One region of the Streptomyces sp. NPDC044719 genome, then DNA from elsewhere that is predicted to be linked to it. Evidence: riboswitches for the same ligand, from Rfam matches in the RefSeq annotation. Region 1 holds a riboswitch; each other region holds the start of a gene.
The links. A riboswitch is a leader RNA that binds a small molecule or an ion and turns the genes downstream of it on or off. The one in region 1 is predicted to bind cyclic di-AMP.

Region 1 (3,265 bases):
CCAACTGGTACAGAGGCCTTCAACCGGGCAATCGGTGTCCACGGCGCGATGAAACGAAGGGCCGCGCTGTCCGTATTCTCAGATCATGGCCGCACCCATCGCATATTCACTCATCGCCACCGACCTGGACGGAACGCTGCTGCGCGGCGACGACACCCTCTCCGACCGGTCGCTCGCCGTGCTCGCGCGGGTGGCGGAGGCCGGTGCCCAGCACCTCGTGGTGACGGGCCGGCCGGCGCCACGTGTGCGACCGCTCCTCGACGACCTCCGCTGCACGGGGCTCGCGGTGTGCGGGCAGGGCGCGCAGGTGTACGACGCCGGCGCGGACCGGCTGCTGTGGTCCATCACCCTGGACCGGGAACTGGCGGAGACCGCGCTCGGCAAGATCGAGGCCGAGGTGGGGCAGGTGTACGCCGCGGTCGACCAGGACGGGGTCGACGGGCTCACACTCATCGAGCCGGGCTATCTCATGCCGCACCCGACCCTGCCGGCCGTGCGGGTCGACCGGCGCGACGATCTGTGGGGCGAGCCGATCAGCAAGGTGCTGCTGCGCCATCCCTACCTGACGGACGACGAGTTGGCGGCGACGGCCCGTTCGGTGGTCGGCTCCCTGGCGACGGTGACGATGTCGGGGCCCGGCACGGTCGAGCTCCAGCCGTGCGGCGTCACCAAGGCGACGGGCCTGGCGCTGGCCGCCGAGCATCTGGGGCTGCGGCCGGCGGACACCATCGCCTTTGGTGACATGCCCAACGACATCCCGATGTTCGACTGGGCGGCCCACGGCGTCGCGATGGCGAACGCCCATCCCGAACTCAAGGCCGTGGCCGACGAGATCACCCTGTCGAACGAGGACGACGGCATCGCCGTCGTCCTCGAGCGACTGCTGGGCGGGTCGGCTCAGTACGGGCCGTTGACGTTGTCGATCGAGCCGTAGCGGTCGGCCGCGTAGTTGCAGGCCGCCGTGATGTTGGCGACCGGGTCGTACGGATCCCACGACGTGCCGTCCACGTGGTAGGCCTGGAAGGTCGGGTCGATGGTCTGGAGCAGGCCCTTGGACGGGGTGCCCTTGGCCGCGTTGGAGTCCCAGTTGTTGATCGCCTGGGGGTTGCCGGACGACTCGCGCATGATGTTGCGGTGGATGCCGTCGTAGGACCCCGGAATGCCCTTCTGCGCCATGATGTCCAGCGCCTCACGGATCCATCCGTCGAGGTTGTCGGCGTAGGTCTTGGCGGAGGCCGGGGTGGCCTTGGCGACGCCGCCGGCGGGCTTCGCGGCCGGCTCGGCGGACGACTTGGCCGCCTCCTTCGTGGCGGCCGCCTTGGTCGTCGACACCTTCAGCTTCAGGCCCGGGTGGATCAGCTTCGGGTCGTCGCCGACGGCGGAGCGGTTGTCCTTGTAGAGCTTCTTCCAGCCGCCCGAGACGTCGTACTTGTCCGCGATGCGGTAGAGCGTGTCGCCCTTGGTCACGGTGTACGTGAGGGACTTGGCGGGCTTGACCGCCTGGGGCTCCACGGCGTTCGCGTGCGTCGCGCCGAGGAGCGGGAGGGTCAGTGCCGCTCCGCCGGTGCCGGCGATCGCGACACCTCGGGTGAGCGGGTTGGTTCTGGGGCGACGGTGCTTGCCTCGTCCGGCCATGGCGATGTTCCTCTCCGGCGCCTGCGAGGTGAGCTGTCGGGTTCGGGCCGGGAGGTGCCCGGCCGCGTACGGCGGTGTACTGCCGTACGCGGCTTCACCCCGAGCCGTGCCGCTGTGCGGACCGGCGACTTACCTGGGTCCCCCGCTCCTGCCCTGCGTGAGTGAGTCGGTTCGTGTGGGGGTCCGGGCGGCGGCAGGATTCGGCGTCCGCCGGACAGGCCGGGAACGTATGCGAGAGCACATGTCGGGAACAAGCGCCGGAGTCACATATCGCGCGGTTGACCTTGGTCGGGGGTGTTTGGTCCGCTTGATCCTTTGCGGAAGCCAAGGCTCAACTGGCGTTCGGCTGAAGGAGGTACGGGTCGATGCCGGGGTGGCGCGGCAAAGGGGTTAACGTGATTCAACTCACTGATCACAAGCCTGTGGGGCAATTACCGTCAAAGGTAATTTGCTCAGTCGTCATGGCAAATCGTGAATATCTCACTATCGGCTGGTAAGTCGACAAATGTCTGTTCTTATGGCCCGATCAAAAACATAACGGTCGTGATCAGATACCACCCGGCCTGTAACCATGGGCGCTGGCGGTGATCGAAACGTGACCGGATACGCTGACTCGAGTGATGGCAGCGACCTATCGACAATCCGCGTAATCACCGGCAGACACAGCAGACAGGAGACCCCTCGTGACCGACGTCGGGCCGTTCGGGCTGAGCGTGCGGGACCAGGCTCTGGAAGCCGATGTCCAGGCCGGGTTGGCGGCTGTCGAGGAAGGCTTGTTCGAGGCCACCAAGAGTGAGGTGCCCTTCATCACGGAGGCCGCCCAGCACCTGGTGCGGGCCGGCGGCAAGCGGTTCCGTCCGCTGCTCGTGATGCTCTCCGCCCAGTTCGGCGACCCGTACGCGCCCGGGATCGTGCCGTCGGCCGTCGTCGTGGAACTGACCCATCTCGCCACGCTGTACCACGACGACGTGATGGACGAGGCGACGGTGCGCCGCGGGGTCGCGAGCGCGAACGCCCGCTGGGACAACTCCGTCGCGGTCCTCACCGGCGACTTCCTCTTCGCCCGTGCCTCGCACACCCTGGCCGACCTCGGCCCGGAGGCGGTGCGGGTGCAGGCCGAGGCGTTCGAACGGCTGGTGACCGGGCAGATCCTGGAGACGGCCGGACCGCAGGACGGCCGCGACCCCGTCGAGCACTACCTGGACGTGCTGGGCGGCAAGACCGGCTCGCTGGTGGCCGTGTCGTGCCGGTTCGGCGCGATGATGTCCGGCGCCGACGAGACGACCGTGGACGTGCTGACCCAGTACGGCGAGCGGCTCGGCGTCGCCTTCCAGCTCGCGGACGACGTCCTGGACATCGCCTCCGACTCCCACGAGTCCGGCAAGACCCCCGGCACCGATCTGCGCGAGGGCATCCCCACGATGCCGGTGCTGCGGCTGCGCGAGCGGGCGGCCCGGCTCGGCCTCGCGGACGACATCGCCCTGTGCGAGCTGCTGGACTCCGACCTCACCGACGACGAACGGCACGCCGAGGCCCTGCGCCTGCTGCGCGCCCACCCGGCGCTGGAACAGGCCCGGAAGGACACCGTCCGCTACGCCCAGGACGCCCGCTCGGCGCTGGCCCCCCTGCC
Region 2 (3,265 bases), on a different contig from region 1:
GAGGACGGTCTCGGACTCGCCGCCCTGGTTGCCGTCGACCCAGGCCGAGTAGACGTCGGCGGTGTCGACGAAGTTGCCGCCGGCGGCGGTGTAGGCGTCGAGGACGGCGAAGGACTGTGCCTCGTCGGCGGTCCAGCCGAAGACGTTGCCGCCGAGGGCGAGCGGGAAGATCTCGAGGTCGGAGGAGCCGAGCTTGCGAAGAGAAGTCATGCCTCTCGTCAACGGCCGTGCCGGAGCGGCTCATTCCAGGTCAGACGCAAAAGTCGTGTAAACGGCCGCCGCACATGCCGGAAACCGGCAGCCCTGACGTCGGGGGGGCGTCGTCAGGGCTGCCGGTGCTTCGACTGGCTTGTGGCGCTTACGGGTTCAGGCCCTTGCCCCGCAGCCACGCCATCGGGTCGATCCCGCTGCTGGAACCGCCGGAGTGAACTTCGAGGTGCAGGTGGGCACCGGTGACGTTGCCGGTGGCGCCGACGCGGCCGATGACATCACCCGTGCTGACCTTCTGGCCGACGCTGACGCCGATGGAGGACTGGTGCGCGTACCAGATCTCCGTGCCGTCATCGAGGGTGAGGACCGTCTTGTAGCCGTACGAGCCGTTCCAGCCCGCCTCGGTGATGGTGCCGCTGTGCACCGCCTTGATCGGCGTGCCCGTGGGGGCGGCGAAGTCGAGACCCGTGTGGTAGCCGGAGGACCAGTAGGCGCCGGCCTGGCCGAAGCTGGAGGTGATGGTGTACGAGGAGGTCGGCAGCGTGAACTGCTTGGCGAGGGCGGCGAGCCGCTCGGCCTCGGCCTTCTTCTTGGCCTCCTCCTCCGCCTTCCTCTTGGCCTCGGCGGCCTTGGCCTTGGCTTCCTCCTCCGCCTTGGCGACGGCTTCGGCGGCCGCCTTCTCTGCGGCGTCGGCGGCGTCCTGCGCGGCCTTGGTGTCGATCTGGTCCTGCTGGTGCTCGACCTGGGCCATGATCCGGGCGCGCAGCGCCTCGCCGGCGTCGGAGGAGCCCTGCTCGGTGTCCGCCGTGGCCGTCGTGCCGAGGCCGCTCAGCGGAGTCGCGGAGCCCGCGGGGGTGTCGTCGTCCGAGATGAGGGAACCCACCGAGGGCAGGTCCGGCACGGAGATGGACACCGGCGGCTTGCCGGTCTGGGCGCTGGCCATGCCGCCCGCGCCCACGGCGGCTATGACGCCGACGCCCAGGACGGTGGAGCTGCGGGCGAGACCTCCGCCGCGCTGCTTGGTGACGCGATGCCGGCCACGGACGGGACGGATGGATTCCTCGGTGGGGTTCCACTCCTGGAACGGGCCCTCGTCGGTGCGCTGACCGCCGTAGCCGAAAGTCTCGGTGTCGCGCTGGTTCTGCGCGAACGGGGCCGCGGGGGCAGGCCGGTTGGACGCCACGTGGGCGTACTCCTTTCCTTCCTTCTCGCCTACCGGGTTAGCTGACGGGTTCGGAGCAGGAAGGTCTCCTACGCGCGTATACCAACCGTGCTTCCACGGCGGTTTACGCCCGATTCACCCCAAGTGGTGGTTCCCCGGTTCCCTTTCGGGATTCGGCGCGTGCGCACGGAGCCGCCTTCTGTGACGGCTGGGACGACCGCGCTGCGTTATCGAACGTTAATAGACCCGGGGAGCGTATTCCAGCGATTCCACTTGATCATTAACCTTTTTCGTGCGGACTTACCTGCCACGACCGGCTTAAATCGGGCGAGTTACCCGCTCCGCAAGTGACTGCTGGGTATTGACGGTGTGTCAGTTGCTCTGCGGAGCGGCGCGCTTCGCTCACGGGCAGTAATCGGGGTGTGGAGAAGCGGAAAACACCGAGGGCCGGAACCCTTTCGGATTCCGGCCCTCGGCCTTCAGTAGCGGGGACAGGATTTGAACCTGCGACCTCTGGGTTATGAGCCCAGCGAGCTACCGAGCTGCTCCACCCCGCGTCGTTGTGATTCCAGTGTACGCCATCCGCGGGACCACTCGTGACCACCCACCCGCTACAGCAGATGGCGGTTCGGGGCCTTGGCCCGGTGCTCGTGCTCTGGGAGGACGACGACCTCCGCCCCGCCGGCCGCCAGGACTCCGCTGCCGTCGGCGCCCTGGACGAAGGTGTCCGGCTCACGCCAGGCCGTGACCACACGGCGTACGCCCGCGTCGAGGAGCAGCCGGGCGCAGGGTGCGGGGCGGGAGGCGCGGCGGGCGCAGGGCTCCAGGCTGCTGTAGACCGTGGCGGTGGCGAGGCGCGGGTCGGACGGGTCGAGCTTCGCCAGGGCCGCCTCCTCGGCGTGCGCTACGGGGTCGCCGCCCTCGCGGGAGTGGCCGCGGGCCAGTTCCGTGCCGTCGGCCGCGACCACCACCGCGCCCACGCTGAACGCCGTGTCCGACGGCGGGCAGAGGTCCGCCAGTTCGCAGGCGAGGGCCAGCCAGTGGTGGTCGGCGGCGGTGGGGAGGGGGCCGGTGCCCGGGGCGGTGGGTTCGTAGCGCATGAGGACCACGTCCTCGATGCGCCGCGTCTCCAGCAGCCGGAGCCTGCCGCCCTGGTAGCCGCCGGGCCCGAAGAGGCGGGGTGCCTTCGGATCGCCCACGAAGAGCGGGGCGAGCACCAGCTGGAGTTCGTCGGCCAGGCCCTGGGTGAGGAGCTGGGTGTGGATCAGACCGCCGCCCTCGACCATGAGCCGCCGTACGCCCCGTACGTCGTGCAGGTGGGTGAGGAGCCGGCGCCAGTCGAGGCCGGTGCCGAGGGGGACCACGTCGGTGGCGAGGCCGAGGGCCCGGGCGCGCTCGGCGCCCTGGTCGGTCGTGTAGAGGACCTTCTCGCCGCCGGTGTGCCAGAACTTGGCGTCCGGGTCGAGGTCGCCGGAGCCGCTGACGGTGACCTTGAGGGGGTACTCCGGTTTCCCGGCGGCCCGGCGGGCGGCCCGGCGTTCCTCGGAGTTCACCAGGAGCCGGGGGTTGTCGGCGCGGATGGTGCCGGCGCCGATCAGGATGGCGTCGACGCCGGCCCGGACCTCGTCGACCCGGTCGAAGTCGGCCGGGCTCGACAGGAGCAGGCGGTCGGGTCCGGTGTCGTCCAGGTAGCCGTCGAGGGAGACGGCTGCGGACAGCAGGACGTACGGGTGAGGCATCGACGCTCCGCGGCTGGTCGGGACGGCGGGACTGGACAAGGTCACCCAGGCGGCCTTGGTTCAAGTTTGAAACAAACCTACACTGACGGCATGACGACTCGCTGGCTCACCCCCGAGGAGCAACGCGCCTGGCGCGCGTACATCGCCTCCTCGC
Region 3 (3,265 bases), on a different contig from region 1:
CCTCGAATGTGACCTACGCGACCGTAGGAAAGGGTTGACGGGCGGTGAGATAAGCCACTCCTAAAGTGTTCGCCAACTCCGGAATAGGCCACCCCTCACGGACGTTGCGGGGTCAGTCGCCACACCCGGAAGCCCGTGATCCGGAAGTGGCTCCACACGGTCCGGAAGGCGAAGTGCCCGCTCGTGTACGGCTGCGGGTCGGTGTAGTCGAAAACGAGCCGCCCGTTGTTCCACCACCGCACCGTCGACCCGTTCGAGACGATCCGGACCCGGTTCGGCTCGCCCGGGACCAGCAGCGGCTCGGTGTAGTCGTGGATCAGGGGACGCACACCGGCCTGGCCCACATAACGCCGCAGCCGGGTCGTGGTGTTGTAGTTGGCGCCGTATCCGGCGTAGTAGGTCGTCAGGTGGTCGTACTCCTCCAGCGCCCCGCCACGTGGCGTGGCGAAGAGGTCGTCCGGGGAGCGGACGTCGGTCGCGTTCCAGAAGTTGTTGAGGTCCGAGACCCGGTCGTTGGCCCCGCCCTCGGAGACGGGCGTGGCGGTGTATTCGAGGACGTACGGTCCCTCGAGGCGCCGTCTGTACCAGACGGTCGCCCCGGCCGGTACGTCGATGTCCAGGACGCCTCGGGAGGCGGTGACGGACCCGCCGTCCTGGAGTTCGGTCGCCCACTGACCGAGTCCGTGGCAGAAGTCGTCGTGGGCGATGAGGCGCCGGTTCCGGGGTGCGGCGTTCGCGCTCTGCATCGGGGCGAGGGCCGCCAGCGCGGCTCCCGCCGTCAGGGCTCCCAACATTCTGCGGGTGGTCGGCACGGAACACAGCTCCTTCAGAAAGCGCTTGCACTCACGACGGGATCACTGTGGCCCAACTGCCGCCCCCTGTCGATCCCTTGAGTGGCGATCCCTTGAGGGTCCATCCCTTGAGTCGATCGGCAGCCGCACACACCGAAGGCCTGACCCGGGGATCGGGGTCCGGCCTTCGGCTGCGTGTCAGGCAGGGGGTGTCGCGGTCGGTCAGCCCACGGAGACGCCGTGCGAGCGCAGGTAGGCGACCGGGTCCACGTCCGAGCCGTAGTCCGGCGAGGTGCGGATCTCGAAGTGCAGGTGCGGTCCGGTCACATTGCCGGTCGCACCGGACAGGCCGACCTGCTGCCCGGCCGTCACGGTCTGGCCGGCCGAGACGGAGAGCTGGGACAGGTGGGCGTACTGCGCGTACTTGCCGTCCTCGAGCTGGATGACGACCTGGTTGCCGTACGCGCCGCCCCAGCCGGCGGAGACGACCGTGCCGGCGCCGACGGCCTTGAGCGAGGTGCCGGTCGGGACGACGAAGTCGACACCGGTGTGATAGCCGCTGGACCACATGCTGCCGGACATGTGGTACGGGGTGCCGACGGCGGCGCCGTCCACCGGGAGGCTGAAGCCGGAGGCCTCGGCGGCCGGCTTGGCGGCGGCCGGCTTCGCGGCGGTGCCGGCCTTCGAGGACGACTCGGCGGCGGACGACTTCTCAGCCGACGCCTTCGGCTTCTCGGCCGCCTTGGGCGCGGACGACTGCGTCTTGGGCGCGCTCGCCGCCTTCTTGCCGATCGAGAGCTTCAGGCCCGGGTGGATCAGCGACGGGTCGGAGCCGACGGCGTCACGGTTGTCGCTGTAGAGCTTCTTCCAGCCGCCGCTGACGTTCTGGTCGTCGGCTATCTTCGCGAGATAGTCGCCGGCCCTCACGGTGTACGTGTGGGCGCCCGTGGCCTTTTCGGCGGCCTTCTTCTCGGCGGCCGGAGCGGACTGGACGGCCTTTTCCGGAGCCGACTGCGGGGTCGCGGCGTGGGCGCCGGTGGCCCCCATGAGCGGAAGGGCGAGGGCGGCGCCACCGGTTCCGGCGACGGCGATGGAGCGGGTGAAACGCTGGGACTTCGGGCGGCGGTGCTTACCCTTCGCGGGCATGGCGAATTCCTCTCCGGCGCCTGCGAGGTGAGCTGTCGGGTGCGGGCTGGAGATGCCCGGCCGCACCGAAGTGCGGCTGAACCCCAAGCCGTTCCGGGAACCGGAACAGGCGTCTTACCTGTGGGTCCCCCGCTCCTGCCATACACGGGTGAGTGTGTGGGGCTCCGGGCGGCGGCAGGATTAGGCGTCCGTCCGGATTGGTGTGGAACGTAAGCGACCAAGACGCAATGGGACAAGCTTGCGGTTGCCTGTGACCGCGTTTCTCTGGACGCATCGGCATATTTACCGTCACCGAGCGTGGATTACCGATCTCCCGGTTTCCTCAATGTCCCTGAATAGCGCGAGAATTACGTGCACATGACGACAACACATCGTCACGAATATGACGATGGTCACGCACCCCGACCACATCTCCTTTACGATCGGGGCACGTTACACCGAAACACCTGAAGCGCCTTATTCGCCTTATCTACCCGATCCGGACAGAACGGCTACTTACGCCTAAGGCGGACGACCGTGGCATCCAGGTCCCCGCGCAGGCCGATTCGCAGCCCGTGATGAGTAAGTACGGCCCCTCGGTGAACTTCGCCCGTTTCGGGGCATTCATACACTGCTGTCGGGTCGAGGCCCCGCAGCCGGAGCGCCGGAACGGGCTCGCCGTAGCGCTGCGCCTGGAGCCAGACGAGGACGACGGTCTCGTCACCGAGGACGTACTGCACCGCGCTCGAGCCGCCCTCCGGCGCCCGCAGCCGGTACAGGTCGCCGCGCTGCACCACGGGCCGGATCTCCTTGTAGAGCTCCACCCAGCCCCGGGCCTCGGCGAGCTCCTCCGGCGTCCACCGCGTGAGGTCGCCGCCCACCCCGAGCACGCCGGCCATGGCACTGACGAACCGGAACCGCAGGGAGCTGGACCGCTGGTTGAGCATGGCGTTCGGGCTGTCGGTGACCCAGGCGGCCATGACCCGGGCCGGATGGATCTGGCTGAAGCCGTGCTGGATGGCGAGCCGGTCGAGCGGGTCGGTGTTGTCGGAGGTCCACACCTGGTCCGTGCGGCCCAGCACCCCGAGGTCGATCCGGCCGCCACCACCCGAGCAGGACTCGAAGGCCACACCGGGGTGCGCCGCCCGCAGCCGGTCCAGCAGGGCGTACAGGGCATGTACGTGGTCGACCCAGAGCCGCTGCGGGTAGGGGTCGTCCGGCCAGCCGGCGTCGGTGAAGCAGCGGTTGAAGTCCCACTTGACGTAGTCGATGGGGGCGCTGGAGAGCAGCCCGTCGAGCTGCTCCCACAGGTACTCCTGGACGTCCTCGCGGGCCAGGTTCAGTACGAG

Region 2: it holds a riboswitch for cyclic di-AMP, as region 1 does, so the genes downstream of both, AC07DF_RS11595 (M23 family metallopeptidase) here and AC07DF_RS01040 (transglycosylase SLT domain-containing protein) in region 1, are expected to answer to the same signal.
Region 3: it holds a riboswitch for cyclic di-AMP, as region 1 does, so the genes downstream of both, AC07DF_RS34535 (M23 family metallopeptidase) here and AC07DF_RS01040 (transglycosylase SLT domain-containing protein) in region 1, are expected to answer to the same signal.

What each region holds. Positions count from the first base shown of each region.
Region 1 is NZ_JBWKHE010000001.1:220,415-223,679, forward strand. It holds gene AC07DF_RS01035 (HAD family hydrolase) at 86-934, shown strand; gene AC07DF_RS01040 (transglycosylase SLT domain-containing protein) at 898-1,635, opposite strand; cyclic di-AMP (ydaO/yuaA leader) riboswitch at 1,639-1,809, opposite strand; gene AC07DF_RS01045 (polyprenyl synthetase family protein) at 2,319-3,265, shown strand, end outside.
Region 2 is NZ_JBWKHE010000003.1:21,318-24,582, forward strand. It holds gene AC07DF_RS11590 (aldo/keto reductase) at 1-210, opposite strand, end outside; gene AC07DF_RS11595 (M23 family metallopeptidase) at 359-1,393, opposite strand; cyclic di-AMP (ydaO/yuaA leader) riboswitch at 1,405-1,561, opposite strand; tRNA gene AC07DF_RS11600 (tRNA-Met) at 1,856-1,929, opposite strand; gene AC07DF_RS11605 (dihydrofolate reductase family protein) at 1,984-3,111, opposite strand; gene AC07DF_RS11610 (MarR family winged helix-turn-helix transcriptional regulator) at 3,202-3,265, shown strand, end outside.
Region 3 is NZ_JBWKHE010000010.1:46,123-49,387, forward strand. It holds gene AC07DF_RS34530 (DUF6250 domain-containing protein) at 96-812, opposite strand; gene AC07DF_RS34535 (M23 family metallopeptidase) at 1,014-1,937, opposite strand; cyclic di-AMP (ydaO/yuaA leader) riboswitch at 1,940-2,098, opposite strand; gene AC07DF_RS34540 (alpha-galactosidase) at 2,429-3,265, opposite strand, start outside.